4 regions of the Fructobacillus cardui genome follow, and region 4 is predicted to be linked to each of the others. Evidence: riboswitches for the same ligand, from Rfam matches in the RefSeq annotation. Region 4 holds a riboswitch; each other region holds the start of a gene.
What was found. Region 4 has a riboswitch for thiamine pyrophosphate ahead of AABI20_RS06565 (TenA family protein). Riboswitches for the same ligand answer to the same signal wherever they lie in the genome.
Positions count from the first base shown of each region.

Region 1: linked by a shared signal. The riboswitch ahead of AABI20_RS02065 (3-oxoacyl-ACP reductase) and the one ahead of AABI20_RS06565 (TenA family protein) in region 4 are both predicted to bind thiamine pyrophosphate.
Region 2: linked by a shared signal. The riboswitch ahead of thiW (energy coupling factor transporter S component ThiW) and the one ahead of AABI20_RS06565 (TenA family protein) in region 4 are both predicted to bind thiamine pyrophosphate.
Region 3: linked by a shared signal. The riboswitch ahead of thiS (sulfur carrier protein ThiS) and the one ahead of AABI20_RS06565 (TenA family protein) in region 4 are both predicted to bind thiamine pyrophosphate.

Region 1 is NZ_CAUZLS010000001.1:432,616-437,494, forward strand. It holds gene AABI20_RS02055 (hypothetical protein) at 1-493, opposite strand, end outside; gene AABI20_RS02060 (potassium channel family protein) at 799-1,500, opposite strand; gene AABI20_RS02065 (3-oxoacyl-ACP reductase) at 1,630-2,382, opposite strand; TPP riboswitch at 2,485-2,574, opposite strand; gene AABI20_RS02070 (hypothetical protein) at 2,658-2,807, opposite strand; gene AABI20_RS02075 (hypothetical protein) at 2,925-3,071, opposite strand; gene AABI20_RS02080 (hypothetical protein) at 3,199-3,411, opposite strand; gene AABI20_RS02085 (hypothetical protein) at 3,575-3,736, opposite strand; gene AABI20_RS02090 (hypothetical protein) at 4,147-4,296, shown strand; gene AABI20_RS02095 (hypothetical protein) at 4,327-4,455, shown strand.
Region 2 is NZ_CAUZLS010000008.1:20,079-24,957, reverse strand. It holds gene AABI20_RS07020 (2-keto-4-pentenoate hydratase) at 331-1,152, shown strand; TPP riboswitch at 1,351-1,456, shown strand; gene thiW (energy coupling factor transporter S component ThiW) at 1,734-2,240, shown strand; gene AABI20_RS07010 (HAD family hydrolase) at 2,286-2,942, shown strand; gene AABI20_RS07005 (thiamine-binding protein) at 2,939-3,238, shown strand; gene AABI20_RS07000 (YjjG family noncanonical pyrimidine nucleotidase) at 3,301-3,993, opposite strand; gene AABI20_RS06995 (YeiH family protein) at 4,247-4,879, shown strand, end outside.
Region 3 is NZ_CAUZLS010000004.1:156,211-161,089, reverse strand. It holds gene AABI20_RS05260 (Zn-dependent hydrolase) at 1-439, opposite strand, end outside; gene AABI20_RS05255 (MFS transporter) at 429-1,469, opposite strand; gene AABI20_RS05250 (hypothetical protein) at 1,502-1,687, opposite strand; gene AABI20_RS05245 (thiazole synthase) at 1,705-2,475, opposite strand; gene thiF (sulfur carrier protein ThiS adenylyltransferase ThiF) at 2,479-3,132, opposite strand; gene thiS (sulfur carrier protein ThiS) at 3,138-3,335, opposite strand; TPP riboswitch at 3,462-3,551, opposite strand; gene AABI20_RS05230 (DUF1694 domain-containing protein) at 3,807-4,181, shown strand; gene AABI20_RS05225 (replication-associated recombination protein A) at 4,250-4,879, shown strand, end outside.
Region 4 is NZ_CAUZLS010000007.1:36,893-41,771, reverse strand. It holds gene thiD (bifunctional hydroxymethylpyrimidine kinase/phosphomethylpyrimidine kinase) at 1-745, opposite strand, end outside; gene AABI20_RS06565 (TenA family protein) at 742-1,398, opposite strand; TPP riboswitch at 1,540-1,628, opposite strand; gene AABI20_RS06560 (MarR family winged helix-turn-helix transcriptional regulator) at 1,761-2,219, shown strand; gene AABI20_RS06555 (PH domain-containing protein) at 2,418-3,998, opposite strand; gene AABI20_RS06550 (PH domain-containing protein) at 3,988-4,458, opposite strand; gene AABI20_RS06545 (pyrroline-5-carboxylate reductase family protein) at 4,559-4,879, opposite strand, start outside.

The DNA of each region.
Region 1 (4,879 bases), on a different contig from region 4:
TTTCAAAATAATCAGCTGGACTTGTTCCAATCACAGGATTTTCTCGCCGACTGAGTGTTGTATGAACAAAATCACCATCATCAAAATCTAAAAAGTTTGCCGCAATGGTCTTAGTCTCTTCGGTTTCCGCAACCACTTCATAGTGCTCAATTTCATCAAAGTTTTCAATGAAATAAAGGTTGCCGTCGGCATCAGCATGGTCCAAGTCGTAAAACAGGTACTCCGTCTTTACGTCAATAAAGAGGCCGTCGCCGAGGTTTAAAGCATTTTCATCCTCGAACTGCTTCTTTAGATAGTCATGAACCTCTTTTGGCGTATGAACATCAAAATCAAAGTCATTATCATTCTGCTGATTTTGCTCAGCCAATGCTTGATTCACTTCTCGCTTCAGCATTGCTCGAATGATTCGACGGCGTCGTGCTAAATGGTATGCCTTCACAATTGCAGTCAAAAACAGCAAACCAGTGATAGTCAATGAAACCAAGAAAAACATTCTAACTCTCCCAAACAATTAAAAATCAGGACATTACAGACCTGATGTTCAACTGGACCTAATAGATTTTGTACCAACCTTTTATAACGAGATTGGTAACTGACTCCATTAGTTTAACTCTCTTGTTGTCAGTTTGTCTATCATTCTAATAACAATTTGTAGAACTTATGTTCGGCTACAGGAATAAAAAGCACAATTGTCGGTGACTCGTTCTCATAATCCCCTGCTAGTAAGCCTTTCGCCCAAGATTGGCTTTCAAAATTATCGACTGTCAACCAATCCAAAATAATCCAAAATCAACAGACTCATCCCTTTTCTCGCAGAATTGTCGTCAATTCTTTCACTTGTTGTTCAATGGCTAGCAGTCGATTTTCAACCATCTCCACTTCTGATTTTTCATCCTTAATTGTGAAAAAGGTCGTCAATGTGCTGGTAACGCTACCAATCAAACCGATTCCGACAAACATCAGAACCGTCGCAATCACTTTGCCAACAGTCGAGTGGGGTGAAATATCACCATAGCCAACGGTCGTTGTCGTCGTCACCGCCCACCACAAGGCATTCCCATAATTGATTCCCTCAACAGCCGAATACATACCCGCACCAATCAAAATGATTGCGATGGCGCTCAAAACCATGTAAATAAAGCCATTAGTTTTCAAAAAACGGACGACATCATTCTTAATTTTGCCGGTTAAGCCAAAAATTCGAACTACCTTTAATAACTTTAGAAGGCGGACGGTTCGAGCAATTCTAAAGACGGAAAAAAGCGAGTCGACTGGAATAATGGCTAATAGATCAAAAACATTTCCCTTAACAAAATCCTTTTTATCAACTGCCAACGTCAAGCGAGCAATGTAATCCACCCAGAAGAACAATAAAATATCACGATTAATAATTGCAGGCATCCCCACCTTAATATTAATGACATCCCCAATATCCAGTAATGCCAACGTAATCGACATCAATGCCAAAACAAAATTAGCTACATAGTATAACTGCTTCACAACTCCCACTCTCCAAAGACTCTATCTTGATTTTAATACCAATAATTTCAACCGACGCTATTCCACTGCACCTTTATCCCAGCAAACAAAAAGCAATGCCCGTCTTGGACATTGCCAAATTCGTTCAAATTAATTCATTGTCAAACCGCCGTCAACCGTCACATTTTGTGCCGTTAATCCCCGTCCCTGAGCACTACCAAGGAAGAGGACGGCCTTGGCAACATCGCTTGGTTCCGTCACCTTGCGTAGTGGCGTTGTCTGCTTGATGTAATCAAACACTTCTGGCGTTGTGACCGCACTAGCATCCGTTGTTTGCAAAAGACCACCAGAAACCATATTGACGTTGATACCAAATTCGCCCAGCTCAACTGCCAAATTACGGGTAAAGCCAATCATGGCCGCCTTGGCCGTAGTGTATTCATGGTAAGCCACAACGGGATTTTGAAATAAATTAGTCCCAATATTAACAACTTGACCAGCTTTTTGCGCCATCATTTGTGGCAAGGCACTTTGGGTCACATTAAAGGCTCCCTTCAATGTACCATCGATTTGCTCCTGATAAGAATCCCAAGTCAAATCCTTAAATGGCTTCTGTGCCACTGGATCAAATTTAAAGTTGATAAGGGCGTTGTTCACAACCGTGTCAAGTGAACCAAATTTAGCAACGGCTTGTTGCACCATTTGATCAACCTCGGCTCGATTCCGGACATCAGCTTGAATAGCCATAGCGCGGTCAGGTCCGATTTCTGCTACCAATTCTTCGGCCTTCTTTTGACTTTGGTAATAATTAATCACTACCTGAAAGCCATCTTTCGCGAAAGTGCGTGCAATTTCCGCTCCCAAACCTCGGCTACTTCCCGTAATCAAAACTGTTTTCGACATTACTCTACCTTTCCTTTTAGAAAGGCATCTCAGTGACTCACCCTATTGCCGTTTGCTGCAAATAAAAAAGCGCTTTCTAGATAGAAAGCACCACTAAAAAATTCATTAGCAATGACACTTTCCTCCGCTAGTACTAACTAGTTCAGGTTCAAAGGGTTCTTCTCAGTCAAATCGACGCCCCTAGCGTTGCTTATATTTTACCATATGAAATCAGTTACCCACAATATTCTAGATTAATTTTAAAATCCAATATTTACAACCGAAAATGACCAATTTTAGTCTTCTATCGTCTTACCGAAGTAAGCCTCTTCCCAGAGCCCCTTGCTGCTTTGCATTTCGACAACGTTATCGCCCTCAAGGATTCCCAACTTCACGATTCCTGAAAAACCAAGGTAGGCACCGGCAAAGCCGACCATCTTGGCCATCAACTTCTTGAAACCATCAATCTAATCAATCATTTTATCGTGTTTGATAACCTTTTCAGCAGAATATGTGATGCGGTAGTGCTTTTCTGGACTGTTGTAATCAAACACCAAGTTTTGCTAATAAGGCTTACTAATCACAGGTTCAATTGCCTTGTCAGTCTCTGAGTAAGTCACGTACTGCAAGTCATCTGCCAAAATCTCTTCTTGCTTCGCTAACAAGAAAACCGGAATTTTTGCATGACCGTACTTCTTTTCAGTCGTCATGTAAGAATTGATAACGGTGTAATCGCCGATATTCGCACGACCCCCAGCACCAGTGGTTCATGACCTTCATCAAAGCCACGTCACCCCAGTCATAGTCGTGGTAGCAATCAGCCTCAAGGTTTGGTTCCTAACCATCGGCTGTGATTTTTACCTTGGCATGACCACAAGGAGTAGCGGGCAACCATGAGAAGTTGTTTTCTTCATGGTTACCATAGTAAATCGTCAAATTTGGTCGCCAAGCTGGTGTGATGTTATCAAAGGAAACTTCAACCTGGATCTTTTCACCAAAGATACCAATTTCATAGTGGTGCAAATCATCCTTGAAATAGTTCTTGCCCATTTTGACATCACAAGTATCTTTACTTGACTTGCGCTAAACTCTTCTGGCTTAAATTCAATCTTTTCCTTAATGGCAGAACCACCACTCTTGGTCCATTCAACTTCCATTGCAGGCTTTAATCCTGGAGATGGGTTAACAACTGATTTTGCATAAAAAGTCGTTACTAACTGGGAACCATCATCAAGGTTGGCATCAAAGTACCACCATTCGTAATTTTCGCCTTCGGGGTTCGTCCGCCGGCATCTTCACGAGGAACAATGTGATTCTTTTGGAGACCTACTTTCGTAAAGTCTTCTTCATCTGCTAATCTAACTTTTTCAACCATCTTGCTGTCGACCTTTCAACCGTTTTTCTAAATAGCAGGTAACGCGGTGTTGCTTTTAGCAACCGCTCTGCTGTTTAACTGTCTACATTGTAGCCATCCGTTTTCACAGGAACAACCATCATTTACACAACGGATGTTGGATAATCTGTTAAAAGATCATTTCCCTTAGTCTGCTTTAGAACCAGCATATTTTACGCTGTTTAAATCAGTATTGTCCTAATTTATGATGAATATTCTTTGAATTAACGCTGGGCAGAAAAATCATATTTTTCTAATCAACGACTTGATCATAAATGATATACCAGCCCAAATTTTTTAAGTTTAATAAAAAATCAATTCTCATCATTGAAAAAATAGTCGCTTTACTTACAATGAGGATAGAGAGTTGATTGAAAGAACGGAGGGAACCTATGAAAACAAAGGTCATCACCGCTAACACTGCCAGAAGTTTTGAACAGAATTTGAATGCCGCTATCAGCAATTTGGAAACTCAGGGACATGAGGTCATGACGATTTCACCCTGGTCCCTTACTTATCGCGCCATTATTCTATATAAGTAATCTGATTTTGTATGAAAGGAAAATAATCTGATGAACAATAAAAACAAAGAAAACGAAGACCAACAGCCACGAGATACACTCTACACGCGCCCATGGTTCATTATTATCGGTATCATTGCTGTGCTTAGCATGGTCGGTTACGTTGCACTGCTGGGCTAAGTTACGATCACTGCTAAATCAGTATTGAGTTGAGTCCACTTCAACAACATCAAAGAAAAAAATAAAAACCCACCGTCCAATAACGGTGGGTTTTTATTAGTAATGTAGCCCGTTACCTTTCTCAAGCACATAGCCCTTAGTTAGCGTAACGACCATTAATAAATGTTAATTCATTGCTATGGTTGTTTGATCCATAAGCTTTAACAAGCGCGATCACAAAATCGACAAAGGGCCAAATGCCTAAAGTAATCCATGAGCCGATGAAGAGCTTGAACAAACCTAAACCGATTTGTCCCCCGAATAAAGCGGTCAACGCCAAAGCCACCAACCAAAAAGTTGCAAACCCAAACAAACACATGCTTATTCACAGTATTAATCTTTGCGTTGCCATCATATACAGTATCCATATATTTTTTCTCCTTAT
Region 2 (4,879 bases), on a different contig from region 4:
AGTGAGAAAATGATTAGAGAACGCCTGTTTGGTGAAAGGGCGTCGTTTTCAAACTTAAAGACGATCATTCTTTAGCTAGTGGGCTGAATGAAGTAAGCCTCGCTCGGTTGGTACCGTTATCAAACCGGCGTATCGCCTTTTTCGGGTCGTACGTTTGAGGTTGGACTTTGCCGTTCAACAAATTAAGGTGGTACCGTGCGTAAGCGCCCTTAACAACGATTTTTTCGTGGTTGAGGGCGCTTTTTTATCTGCTGATTTTTTTAGAAAAGGAGGGCACCGTGAAGTTTCGTACCGTCGTGAGCTGTTTGTATACTGAAAGGAGCATGAAATATGACAATGACTGAATTGAAGACCAAGGTGAAGGTAGTACCAGCAAAGCAAGAGGACAAATTGGCGCAGGCCCTCTATCATGCTTATCAAGAACGTCAACCGCTTGAGATGACTGAATGGGAGAAGGTTGTCAGCAATGATCAAACTGCCTATGCAGTGCAAGACCAATTGATGGAATTGAAAAATCAGCCACTTGGGGGTTACAAGGTCAGTTTGACTAGCCAAGAAACTCAAGATATGTTCGATTCAAACGAACCACTGTACGGGGCTCAGGTGCAGAACCATTTTGTGCAGTCACCAGCCAATCTTTCGTTGAAGAGCGATTTATTGGACCCATTGGCAGAAGTGGAATTGGTCTTCAAGGCCAAGGAAGACTTGCAAGTTACCGATTCTTTGGAAGATTTGCGTCGTAAAACGACTGTAGCAGCTGGTGTGGAAGTACCTGATGCCCGGTTTACGGACTGGTTTCCATCTTTGAGCAAGTACTTAGTCATGGCAGATGCAGCGGTTGGCGGTTTTGTGGTTTATGGACCAGAACGAGAAAGTACATCTTTGACCGTTGCTGAATTTGAGGATGTGAAGGCCTATTTGGCCCATAATGGCGAAGTGGTGGCTGAGGGAAGTTCAGCCGAAGTTTTGGGTAATCCACTTAAATCGTTGCAATGGCTAGTTAAAAAATTGGCAGCGCAAGGAAAGACCTTGCATGTGGGGGAACGAGTTTCCTCAGGAACCTTCCTATTGCCCCCACACCTAACGGAAGGAACCTGGACAGCTAGCTTTAACCATGATTTTGCAGACGTTGTGGTGGCAGTTAGTAAATAAGCAAACAATTTTGAAATATCAGACAGAATAGTTGTCTTTTTCCGCTAAAATGAGTATAATCATTCTCGTTGGGTAATGAGGGTTACCATTATGTTGATAACCTTCATTGTTCAGTCACCCTTTTTAGTGGTTCCAAATTGTTTGTTTCAGTAAACAACAATTGGCCGCACCAATAAATTGGGCGGCCCTTATTTTGAATAAAATCGATCGGGGAGTTTGTGTAATAGACTGAGAGGATGGTAAACCATTGACCCGAACACCTGAACCGGATAATGCCGGCGGAGGAAATCGTATCACTTTTGTAATCGAGGGCTCCGTTTTGGGGTGCTCGATTTTTTCTTTTAAATGAGAAAGGAGTGGTAGTGAATAATTCACGGTGATTTTACCGTGACAGGATGAAGGGGAGCGCCTTGATTCTGAAAAAACAGCGATGGGAAGCCGTGTTCCGGCGTGAGAGGAGACCAATTAGTCTCGACCGAACTTTCTACTAGACAGGGTCTGCCTGACTGGTTTAACCGCAAAAGTGGGAAAGGAGCGCTGTTTTTTTGCTACCCCACTGATTTTAAAAGGAGCGTTTTCAAATGAAGACACAGAAAAAATTATCAACGAAGAAGATGCTAGTAACGGCCTTGTTGGCTGCTTTGGCCTATGTTTTAAATAGCTTTGTCTATTTCCCGGCAATGGCACCCTTCCAACACTTCGTTGATGTCTTAGCCGCTGTTTTGGTAGGGCCATGGTATGGCTTGGCTAGTGCCTTAATTTGTGGTATTTTGCGAATGATGTCAGGTCGGACGATTCAAGCCGTGACGGGCGCTATTTTTGGCCCCATTCTTGGTGGCTTGATTTATCGTAAAACCCACAACCTTTACCTGGTTTTCCTTGGTGAAGTGATTGGAACAGGTATTTTAGGGGCGTTAACTTCTTATCCATTGATGAAAATTTTCTATGGCTTGGACGTCCACAAGTGGTATTACTTTGTGCCATATTACACACCAGCTGCCATTGTGGGTGCTGGGATGGGCTTGGCAGTGACCTTAATTTTTCAGAAGACGGGGCTGCTCAAACGAATGCACGCGAGCTTGGACTAAATAACAACGGCATTTAGAACAAGTCTGGTAAGGGGAGAGTGAGCGATGAGCGGTAAGGAATATTTGATTTTTGACCTCGATGGCACATTAGTTGATTCCATGCCTTTTTGGGAGGATTTAGCAACTGAATTGCTTCACCGACATGGCATTGATCAGCTACCAGCAGACTTGCATGACCGGATTCAAACCATGACTTTGACGAATTCGGCCGTCTTTATACAAGAACTATTTGTCTTACCCGTTACTGCTGAAAGTTTGGCGCAGGAAATGCGAGTTTTGATGGACCAACACTATCGAAATGATGTTCCGCTTAAGGTGGGGGTATATGCGTACTTACAAGGCATGCACAAAAATGGTCGCAAAATTGTTCTGGCAACCGCTAGTAGCTCGGCGTTAGCCAAAGACTGTCTTCGCCGTCTGAAATTACTGCCGTTTTTTGACTTTGTTTTTTCCTGTGAAGATGTTGGGCAGGATAAAACGCAACCCACAATTTACCAGGCTGCTGCACAATATTTTGGCCAGCAACCGAACAAGATTGCAGTCTACGAGGACGCACTGTATGCGGCTTCAACTGCAAAGAGAGCGGGTTTTCTTGTGATTGGTGTCTATGACCATCAGTCAAAGGAAGAGTGGACTGATTTACAAAATTTAGCAGATGAAACGATTGATTTTGCGACTGTAGTAAAAGGAGAAAATAAATGAGTGCAAGTGTAGCGATTCAGGTCTTACCAGCAGCCGAAAATGACCATGAGTTGTGCCGGATGGTCGATGAGGTAATTGCGTATATTCAAAGTACTGGTTTACGTTATGAAGTTGGTCCCTTTGAAACAACGATTGAAGGCGATGATTACAACCAGTTGATGGACATCGTGAAAGAGTGTCAGCGTGTGGCTGTTCGGGCGGGTGCCAAGAAGGTTTCAGCCTATATCAAGGTTGCCTATCAGCCCGATGGTGAAATTTTAACGATTGATCAAAAAATCGGTAAGTACCAAAAATAAAAAAGTCAGACCCGCAAAGGTCTGACTTTTTTGAGCTGATGATGATAGAAGCGCAGCTTTCATTATTGCAAGAGTGCTTCCAAAGTTGGCAAATCTTCAACTACTTGAGTTGGTTTGATTTCTGACGGGCTTTCTTTGTGATTGGGATTAATCCAAATCGTGTCGAGTTGATAGTTTTGGCCACCCAGGATATCAGAAGTTAAGCCATCCCCAATCATTACTGTATTTTCCTTGGTCATTTGCGGGTTGTCTTGGAAAATGCGGTCGAAGAAGGCGGCGTCGGGTTTAGAAGCACCAATCATTTCAGAAGTGAAAATTTGGTCAAAGTACTGGTCTAAGCCAGTTTCCCTGAGGCGAAGGCGTTGAGTAGCGTCTTGGGCATTCGTACCGGCAATAATCGTATATTGATTTTGTAGGTGCTGCAAAATTTCAGTGGCATAGGGCACCATCCGATAATTATGGTCACGCAATGTAGCGTATTCTTGCTCAAGTCGGTCGGCATCATAGTCGATTCCAAGAGCTCCGAGGGTCTTTTTGAAACGCTCTTCAAAAATTTGTTGGCGAGCAATTTCTTTGAATTCGTATTGTTGCCAGAGATGGTGGTTAATCTCTTGATAAGTTTTTAGTGCATGGTCTAAATCAGTGCCTGTTAAGCCTAATTCATTTGAAAAAAGCTGACGAATGGCGGCGACTTCGCCTCCGGTAAAATCCAAAAGGGTGTCATCAAGGTCAAAAATCAAATATTCATCGGTCATGCTACAATCCAACTTTCTATACTATAATTAACTTTAATTATGATAACACGGTGGTTAAAAGACAACCCCTTAATTTTTGTTTTATTTTAAACGAGGGCGTGGTGTGTTGTATCAATTTTAAAAATGATTAAAAATCGACATTTGTTATCAAATTTTAATCTTGATAAGCTTGACCAAGCCCCCCTGGTTAGGTGTTTAATGGGGAAGTAATATTTTTTGTTAAAACGCTAACGAAAGAAGGAATGGTTGTCTGATGAGAATCGAGAAGAAGCATGTTGTTGGGATTGTCCTAGCAGTTGTGGTTTCGCTTTTCGCCCAATTTTTGAGTAAATATTTACCGCAATTGGGAGCCGAAAGTTTGGCCATGATTATTGGGATTTTGTTGGGAAATACTATTTTTGCTGGTGACCAGTATGGTGCTGGGGTTAAGTGGTCAGAAAAATATCCAATTGAGATTGGGATTGCTCTGCTGGGGTCGACTTTGACCTTTAAAACGCTTTCCAAATTAGGATTGAATGGTATTTTCTTTATCATTATTAATATGGTCTTGGTGATTGGGATTGTCTTCTTGCTGGGGAAGTACCTGTTTAAGGTTGACGACAACAGTACGATGTTGATGGGCGCTGGAAATGCCGTCTGTGGTTCAAGTGCTATTGCGGCCGTGGCACCAGTTATTAAGGCCAAGGATGATGATCGCCGAACGGCGGTCGCAACCGTTTCCTTGACGGGTATGCTGCTTTTGCTGACATTGCCAAGTTTGTCACACTTCTTATTTGGCAATAACGATTTATTGCGCGGGGCCCTAGTTGGTGGCACTGTTCAGTCCGTTGGTCAGGTTGTTGGAACAGCTTCCTTGATTAACTCAAACGTTGTGACCTTTGCAACG
Region 3 (4,879 bases), on a different contig from region 4:
CAAAGCCCTTCAAATCCCGTTCAAGTAAATATTGTGAGCCCGTAAAAGTCGCATCAAAGCGTGATCCTTCCTCTTCTGAAAAAATAACGGCAACGAGTGGCTGTCGCAAACGTTGTTCTGATTTGGTCACCTGACTAACCGACAAGACAGCAGCTAAAGCGCCATAAAGGCCATCATATAGGCCACCATCGACAACAGTATCCAGGTGCGAACCAACCAAAATTACAGGTTCTTTGGGCCAAGTTAAATCAGCAGTCGCATACAAGTTGCCAATTTCATCAACCCAGGGTACCAGTCCCAATTCCTTGATAATGTTGACACACTGCTTCTGTGCCTGACACCAGGCCTGGTCATAAACCGTCCGCGTATAACCCTGATTTTTCGTGCGACCAATTGCTTGAAAACTCTCCAAAAGGTCGGTAATTTTTTTATCCTGCATTTCTCTGACTCAATCCAAAACCAAGTAACCCCAACAACAGCAAGGCCGCTGCTAAATCAAAACCAACCGAAAAAGTTCCAGTCACATCCGTTAACCAGCCCGTCAGATATGACGCCGTAATCGAGGCCAACATCCCCATAAAGTTATAGAGCCCAAAGGTTGTTGCGACTCGCCCCTTTGGTGCATGGCGACGAATAACTTGCAGCAACAGTGGGTCAATCGTCATTTTCCCGGTCAACCCATACAAAATCAGTGCCAAAACAATCTGCGTTGAATTTTGACTCAGACTGCCTAACACCAATGCCAAGGCCGACAACGGTACAAAAAGGTACAGAAATCGTCTAGCATGTGCTGTTTGATCTAATTTTTTCGCCAAAATTAAGGCACTTGGAATCGCAATCAAGGGCACAATCGAAGCAATCAAACCGACAAAGCGTTGGTCAATATTTTTCATTCCCAACAAAAAGGTTGGCAACCAAGTTAACATGGCAATCTGGCCATAAATCGAGCAAAACAAAAGCCAATAGGCACCAACTAGTGGCCGTTTGAAAAACGGTCGCCAAATTTTTGGCGCTAATTTTGCTGCTAACGACGAGATGAGCGATTGCTGTTGGCCACCGCGTGCATTCACCGACTTTCCCCCATACCGAATTGGCCGGCCCTCTTTAGGTAGGCCATACAGGTACAGGAAACCGACCATCACCGTCGGTAAGGCAAGCACTAAAAAGGGGGTTGACCAGTGGTCCTGATTTTGAATTACCAACGTACTAGCCAGCAAGGTGCCAAGAATCTGTCCAACACCCTGCCCGCTATTAATAATGGCCATGCCCAAAGTTGCATGGCGGTCACTAAGGTTTTCATTAATTAATCCATAGGCCGGACCGTAAAAGCTGCCCTGACCTAAACCAACCAGAGATCGCACCAATAGAAAAAGAGTAAAGGTTGGCACGATACCCGATAGAAAAGTCATTACTGCAAAGAAGAAAAAGCCCAAAGCGACAACAAGCTTCTTCGAGTGACCATCAGCCAAACGTGAAAATGGTAACTGACTAACCGTATAGGTTAAAAAAAAACAGATGAAATCAGTCCCAATTCAGCATGGCTCAGACCAAAAGACCGTTGAATTTCCGGCATCACTGGATTTAAGATTGTTCGATCGGCATAGATAAAAACCCAACCAAGAAAATTAATCAAGATGATTTTCTGTGCTAATGATAGATGAAGCCTTGCCCGTTTCGGCTGGATCATGGCCACTCCTTTCCTTTCTAACCAAGGCTCACACCTGCCAGCGGTGATGATGGTGCAGCCTTTTTCGTCAATATTCGTCCTGGTTTTGCCAGGTAAGCCTTGCGACCAGCCTCAATCGCTAAGTGAAAGGCTTCGGCCATCAGGGGAATGTCCCCCGCTGTTGCCATTGCCGTATTAGCCATGATGGCATCGACACCCATTTCCATTGCTTCGGCCGCTTGACTGGGACGGCCGATTCCGGCATCCACAATAATTGGCAGGTCAATCTCGTCGACCAAAATTTGAATCAAATCTTTGTTTGAAAGGCCCTTATTAGTGCCAATTGGTGCTCCCAATGGCATGACGGCAGCAGCACCTGCATCGACTAATTGCTTTGCAATATTGAAATCAGGCAAGACATAAGGCATGACAATAAAGCCTTCCTTGGCCAAGACTTCGGTTGTCTTTAACGTTTCATAGTTATCGGGCATCAAATACTGCTTATCAGGAATCACTTCTAGTTTAATAAAATCACTCCCACTCAGCTCACGAGCAATTCGCGCCATCCGGATTGCCTCCTCAGCGTTCGTGCACCCCGAAGTGTTTGGCAAGATTGTTGTTCCCTGCGGAATAAAGTTTAAAATGTTTTCCTCAGCTATACTCGTTCGGCGAAGAGCCATCGTGATAATTTCCGCTTTGGCATGGTTAACCGCTGAGTCAATCAGCTCGTATGAGTACTTACCAGAACCCAAAATAAAGCGTGATTCAAACTGGTGGCCACCGATGACCAATGGATCATTTGTCGACATTTTTTACTCCTCTACTGTCTCTTTTTCTAGAATTAAACGTAGGATTTGGTTCGCCTGATGACCCGCACAAATCAGAACACGAGCGGCCATCAAACCTTCTGCTCCCTTGGTTTGGCCATCACCACAAAGGTAAACATGGTTACTTTGCCGGACGGTTTGAATTTGATTAGCGTCGTGAACACCGGCTAAGCCGTTGCCCATCACGATCGGCGTTTCTGGCAAAACCTCTTGCGCCCGCCGTAATAGCATTGCTTTCGCATTTTGATCATCAAAAGCTTCACAGATAATATTGGCACCGGTGAAGAGGTCCAACACATTGTCCTCCGTCACTCGTTCCTGCCAAGTCGTCACCTCAACAAAGGGGTTAAACTCCAGGATGTTTTGTTTCAGGGCCAACACCTTTGGTAAGCCAACCTGGCTTAGCTTAAACTGCTGACGGTTCAAGTTGCTATGTTCAATTTCATCAAAATCAATCAAGGTCAAATGACCAACCCCGGCCCGGGCCAGCGCAATGGCAATATTAGACCCCAATCCCCCTGAACCGGCAATCGTCACATGAGCAGCTGCCAACTTTTCCTGACTGTCAGCTACATTGCGATCCTTCATTTTTAGGTAGACGGATTCCACCGCCTGGCCGTCAATTGCAATCGTTGTCATTTTTCCTAACCCCCACCTACAAAAGCAATAATTGCCACTTTGTCGTTCTCAACCAGCACCGTTTCAGCCAAAGCCGCTTTCGATAAAATTTGACCATTGAGTTCAACAACCACATTGTCCTGATGACGGTTTTGTTCTTCAAGTAAACTCAAAACCGTTCCACCAGCGATGTTGTCAATATGTTCGCCATTAATTGTGACCATCTCTTTTCTCCCTTCTGGGTCTGACCGCCAAAAATCAGTTTTCCCTTGCAGCTGCTATCCCCTTTTGTTAAAAATTGAACAAAAAAGCTGTTTCTACGTCAAAAAACGCAAAAACAGCTTACAAAAAAACTATCATCACTATCTTCCTACGCAGACGTTAATCTAATCAGGTTCAATGGGTATAATCTCAGCCAGTCGGCACCCCAGATAATTCGTATTCAATTTTCGAAATCAATATAACATGGATTTTTTGACATGTCCACTGATGAAACGGGACAAAGTTTCACTGGATTTACTAGACCAATTCTAATAAAATCTTCACCGCTTCTGATTTTTCATTAACAGCATTCAATAGACTAGGTTAATCAACCGACAAATGTTGGATAACACCCAAAAATAGCAGACAAGCCTTTAATCTCCACAGCTTTTTCCGTATAATTGTCTGTAGTAAAGTAATTGGAGGATAACCCAATGGATGATGTTAACAGCCGTTTAGAACAGGGGCAGCAAGGTAATGGTGGTCCCAAGATTAACCCTGATGAACAGCGCCTTTACCTAGGCACTTTTCGTGAACGAGTAGTCGCGGCCGTTAAAGAATCAAAGGCCGACGATAGCCAAGTTCAAGATGAACTCAAGGCACGGATGGCCAACTGGCCAGATACGACCTTACTGATTGACCAGGATGCTTGTGGTGATGCCTACATCAACTACTTGCAAATGGCCGTCAGCACCAATCACCCCTATACCCTTTTATCCGATTTTGAAAGAACAACACAAACTGATAACCCCTACGCGGTCATTCTTGCGGCAAAATCAGCCGTAAACCAGGAATCAATTGACCTGTAACCTGACGAAGCCGGTTTCAACCGGCTTCTTTTTTATCAAGACAAAGCCATACTGATAAAGGAGCCTTCATGCCCGGACAAAAACCACTGGCCTACCGGATGCGGCCAACAAAAATTGAAAAAATCGTTGGCCAAGAAGACCTAGTCGGCGAAAATAAAATCATTTGGCGGATGGTGGAAGCCAAGCGTCTTTCATCAATGATTCTTTATGGCCCACCCGGAACTGGTAAGACTTCGATTGCCTCGGCCATTGCCGGTTCGACAAACTTTGCCTTTCGAGCCCTGAACGCGGCAACCGATTCGCAAAAGGACTTACAGGTCGTTGCTGAAGAAGCAAAAATGTCGGGGACAGTTGTCCTTCTTTTGGATGAAATTCATCGTCTCAACAAGGTCAAGCAAGACTTTCTCCTCCCTCACCTCGAATCGGGCGCGATTATCTTGATTGGGGCAACAACGGAGAACCCATACTTAAACGTCACGCCAGCCATTCGTTCCCGAACCCAAATTTTCCAAGTCCAACCTTTGAGTGACCAAGACATCAAAAAAGCCATCAAACAGGCATTGACAGATAAAGAAAACGGACTTGGCAACTACCAAGTTAATCTAAGCGAAGAAGCCCTCACCCACCTTAGCCAGGCAACTAACGGCGACCTTCGCTCCGCCCTAAATTCCTTGGAATTAGCAGTCCTTTCGACCAAG
Region 4 (4,879 bases):
CGATAATGGCATTCATATAGCGATGGCCCTTTTCGATTGCTTCTCGCAGAGAATCACCTTGGGCCAAAAAGGACGTAATCGCAGCCGAGAGGGTGTCCCCCGTCCCGTGCTTGCTTGACGTTTCAACCTTTTGTCCTTCAAGCCAGAATCCTTCTTCGTTCTCCAGCAAAACATAATCATAAATGATTGGGCCTTCACCATGGCCACCCTTGACGATAACGTTTGGAACCCCTAGGGCCTGAATTTTTTGACCGGCGGTAACCATGCCGTCACGGTTACTAATTTTCATATCGGCTAAGAGTTCGGCTTCGGGAAGGTTTGGTGTTACCAGCGTAGCAAGTGGCAGCAAATGGTTCTTCAAGGCCGCAATGCCAGCTTGGTCAAGCAAGGCCGCTCCGCCCTTGGCAACCATCACGGGATCGACCACGAAGTTCTTTTGTCGGTAGTGACGAATGTTTTTCGCCACCTGAAGAACACGGGCTTCATCGAAGAGTGCCCCTGTTTTTGCTGCACGAACATCAAAGTCAGCCATCACCGAGGCAAATTGTTGGTCAATCACGGCCAAATCAGTTGGATAAGCACCCTGCACACCCAGTGTGTTTTGTGCGGTTAACCCGGCCACTATGACCGTTGAGTAGGTCTTGCAGGCCTGCATGGTCTTGATATCGGCCTGCATACCCGCACCACCACCGGAATCAGAACCAGCAATGGTCAATGCTGTCGGATATTGGTTGGGATCAATCATTTTGTTGCCTCCATTCCCTGCAGGAAGAATTGATTTTCATACTTTGTTGATTGGATAAAAGCAGCTAAGGCTTCCTCTTGCACTTCAGGACTCACTTGTTCGGCCGTCTGATTGACTAAAGCCAACATTGGTCGCGTCAAACCCTTATCAATCCCCCGGTAGTACCCCACCCATGGCATAAATGGGTTGTCTGGCTTAATGAGACCATCCCGAATCAACAAATCAGCTAAGTAGGCATAGTCGTAAGGGCAGGCAGCCAAGGCAACCAAGCCGATAAACGAATCCTTTTGAACTGATTTAGCCATGTGGTTAACGTACTGGTCCGTAACCGTTGCATTTGGATACTTGCCTTCCTGGATGCTCTTATCATCGGTTTGAGCCAAATCCAGTAATATCTTGTGCGCGGCGTATTCCCGGTCATCATCGGCCACTTCGGCATCAATTGTTTGTCCGGTTAATGTCTGGCAAACCTGTTCATACAGTGGCAAATAGTGACCCAGGTAACGGTAATCTTGTTGTACGTAGTAGAGCAGCGCCTCAGGATTAACTTCCCCAGCAATCATTGCTTGGATAAAGGGATTGGCATAAAAATCAGCCTTGTGTTCCTCCATCACTTGCATAAAGCAGTCGGAAAACGGCAGCATCTTCGTCATTTTTTCTCCTCAATCATCAACTTTATTTTGGCAGACTATGGGGTTAGTCGCCATTTAGACAAAATAAAAAGCCCTCAGCCTGAGCTGAGGACTTATGGCCTACTGACGATTACCGAACATGGACAATGTCTTTAGGATTTAAATCCGCTTTTCGAAGTTTCCTGCGACCGTGCTAGCGGCATCAGGTTCAATGGGTATATTCTCAGCTCAGGGCACCCCAACTTTATTTATCACACAAGCAGTATAGCACGGAAATTAGAACCCGTGTGAAAAAACTTCTCAGTGAGCGCTTGCCACACGCTGTGAAATCAGTTATATTATAAGTATACTTACAGATTAATTCTAACACTAAGGAGGTTCCCATGAGCCCTGTCAAAACCGCTTCCCTTTCTCGCTACATGGATTCGACCAATCAGAAATTTTTCAACTTGTATACTGACTGGTTCCGCCAAATGAAATACCGTCTCCGCGAGCTTGACTTAACCCACCCCCAATTCCAAATTTTGGCCACTGTTCATGGCCTGAGTTTACAAAATACCGAGATTACTCAAATTATGGTGGCTAAGGCAGCGGATGTCGATGCCATGACGGCTTCGGCCATTATCACCAAACTGAGCCGTGAAGATCTTTTGGACCGCTATCCTGGCAAGAAGAATCCGCGCTCAAAAGCTCTCTCATTAACCCAAGCTGGTGAGGAAAAATTACAACAGGCCTTAGACATCGTCAATCAATTTGACCAAGACCTCTGGAGCCAATTTGATGCCTCCTTGCCAGAAAGTATTGACCAGGCTCAAGCAGTCGTCAAAACCCACCACTTCTAAGATTGCCGAAGCATCACATCACAAATTGAAAAGAGCCGAGCATACATAATTGTATCCTCGACTCTTTTTTCTTTGGCCCAAAAATCAGCGCTGCGTTTTCTTTTCACACAAGTAAATACCCGTAGCTCAGCCGCTTGCAAGCAAGTATGATGTTTCAAAGCACTTTTTATACACTGATTTCAGCAACGAATGTGCTTGTTAGCCAAGTAATTGGTACCAATCAAAGATGGCTTTGACCTCCTCCATTGGCAAGTAACGAGCAGTCAAAACCTTCGTACTGGCATCAGTTCGGACCACCACGGCAAGGTGGGCTCGCTGATTACGACGAGCTAGCCACCAACTCTGCTTAATGGACAACGATTGAATCTTATCCCAGGCAATATAGGTGGTGATGGTTTCGTAGTTCTTCGCCGTTTTTAAAACAAGAACCTGGCCGTTAACCACTTGGGCGGTTGTCGCCTTCCCCTTATACCAGCCAGCACCGACAACGAAGGACAACACAAGCAAAACCAGTAAAACAACGAGCGGCAACCGTTGGAAAACATAAATCAGGACGGCGGCGAGGGGTAAGGTCCAAAAAAGCCCGTTACGGATCATTGTCAAAATCTGGTAGGTTGAGCTACTGGTCTTTTTGATTGGCTTGCTTGGAAAATTAGGCAACCACTGTGACAAGTAGTGGTCAACAGCTCCTGATTTTACCATTGGAATCAAGGTGGGTACGTTTTTAGAAACCTTGTCTTCGCCATTTTCGTCGGTAATTAACCGCGTCTTGACGGTCGCCAAGCCCAGTGCCTGCCGAAAAATATTTTGGCGGACCTCAACCGTTTGCATCCGGTTAATCGACAGATGCATCGTTTGTCGTTTGAAAAGTCCCCGAGCAATCGTTAAATGACCGGCATCATGGTGAACTTCAAAGCCAAAATACAAGATCACCGTTCGCAAAACGTTAAAAGCAATCACGATTAAGACAAACAGAACCACCAGCAAGACAATCACCAGTGTGCCCAATCCCAGAACATGATTGGTAAATTCCTGCTCAAGCCAACGACTGACTACCTTTTGCTGGTCTAAGTGAACGAACCAACCCAAAAATATAAAAAATTGAAAGATGACTTCCGGCATCGTCACGGCGTAGATAATCAAAGACAGAGCAGAAGCCCGATAGGAATCAGCAGAAAGTCTGCTAGGACCATTGGACCGCAACGAGCTTGTTCGAGTGGCGGTTTTCGGGTCACTCTCAACATCAAACGGCTGCCCCTGCGGGTCTTTCTTGTCCACTAACTCATCTTGTTCCTGTGTCGCTGGTCCTTCATTTTGCGCCTGAACTTTTGCGCGTTCAATCAAGGTAGGCAGACTAGTCGTTTCATCCTGTCGCTTTTGCTCAAGAACAAGCGCAACCCAGGTTGGTACAACGGAGAGGGAAATCTGATTTTTCTTGGCTCCCTTCCCTCCAGAATCAACGGCAATCTCCTCCAAATGAAATGGTTGTAGGAAAAACCATTGCTTCCGGTGGATATTTTGAATTTTGTGGTAAGGCAAATGGCGAACTTGCCGTTCCAAAACGCCCGACCGATAAATCAGTGCACTTTCCGTGAGTTCATAGGTCTTCATCCAGAAACTTAAAACGGACCAAATCAACAGTGCTAAAAAAAGCAAGGCCCATTCCCACCAAGTAAAATGGAAAAAGAACAATATGGCCAAGCCGAAAGCCACCATATTTTTTAATTGTTCGTAAAAATTCAAAATAAAAGCAAGGGGATGTAAGTGCTTAGCATTCATCGCGAGCCTCCCTAGCCAACGTCATGACCTTGTTCTTAAATTGTTCAGCTTCGGCCTCCGTTAAGGCTTCAATTTCATGACCAGATCCACCCGTCAAAATATGCACCTGTTGTAATTTAAACAACCGTAGAATCGGTCCCTGGTCCAAATCGACGTTCTGCACCCGGGCAATTGGAATCGCAGTATGAGTCCGGAAGAAGAAGCCCTTTTTGATTTCAACATCCGTTTCGTTCACCATAAAGTGGTAAAAAGCATAACGGTAACGGACCAATAAAATTCCAATAATAAACCAGAGCACAATGGCCAAAAAGAGCCCCCAGAGTGCCCAAATAGGTAGATAAAACTTCAAAAAATATTGTAGCGCCCAGTTCCCAGCGAAGTAAATGGCTAAAATCACAATGGCACCAATGACTTCCATGATGTACCAGACCTTTTTAATCGTTGCTGGTAATGCTTGCATCGTTCTCTCCCTCTCTCATAAAAAAATGGGGCTAAGAAGTAGTTTGGCTTCTTGGTCCCAAGTTATCGTTCACTCATTTAAAAAGTCTGAACTTTTAATCTTAATCGCCGGCTGCTGCTAAGATAGCGGCATGCACTGCCCCACGGAAGCCGTGCTGGTCCAAGGTTAAGACGCCCTTAATCGTTGTACCCCCAGGTGATGTAATCTGGCCCTTCAAATCACCAGCGGACAAATCAGACTGTTGTGCCAATTGTGCCGTCCCGGCAACCACCGAGGCCACCATCTGGCCCGCTTGCTTTCGGTCCATGCCCTTGGCAACGGCCGCGTCTTCCATAGCATCCATCAACACGTCGATAAAGGCTGGTGAGCAACCACCGATGGTCCCGGCAATGGCTAATTGGTCTTCCTTCACAACCAAGAC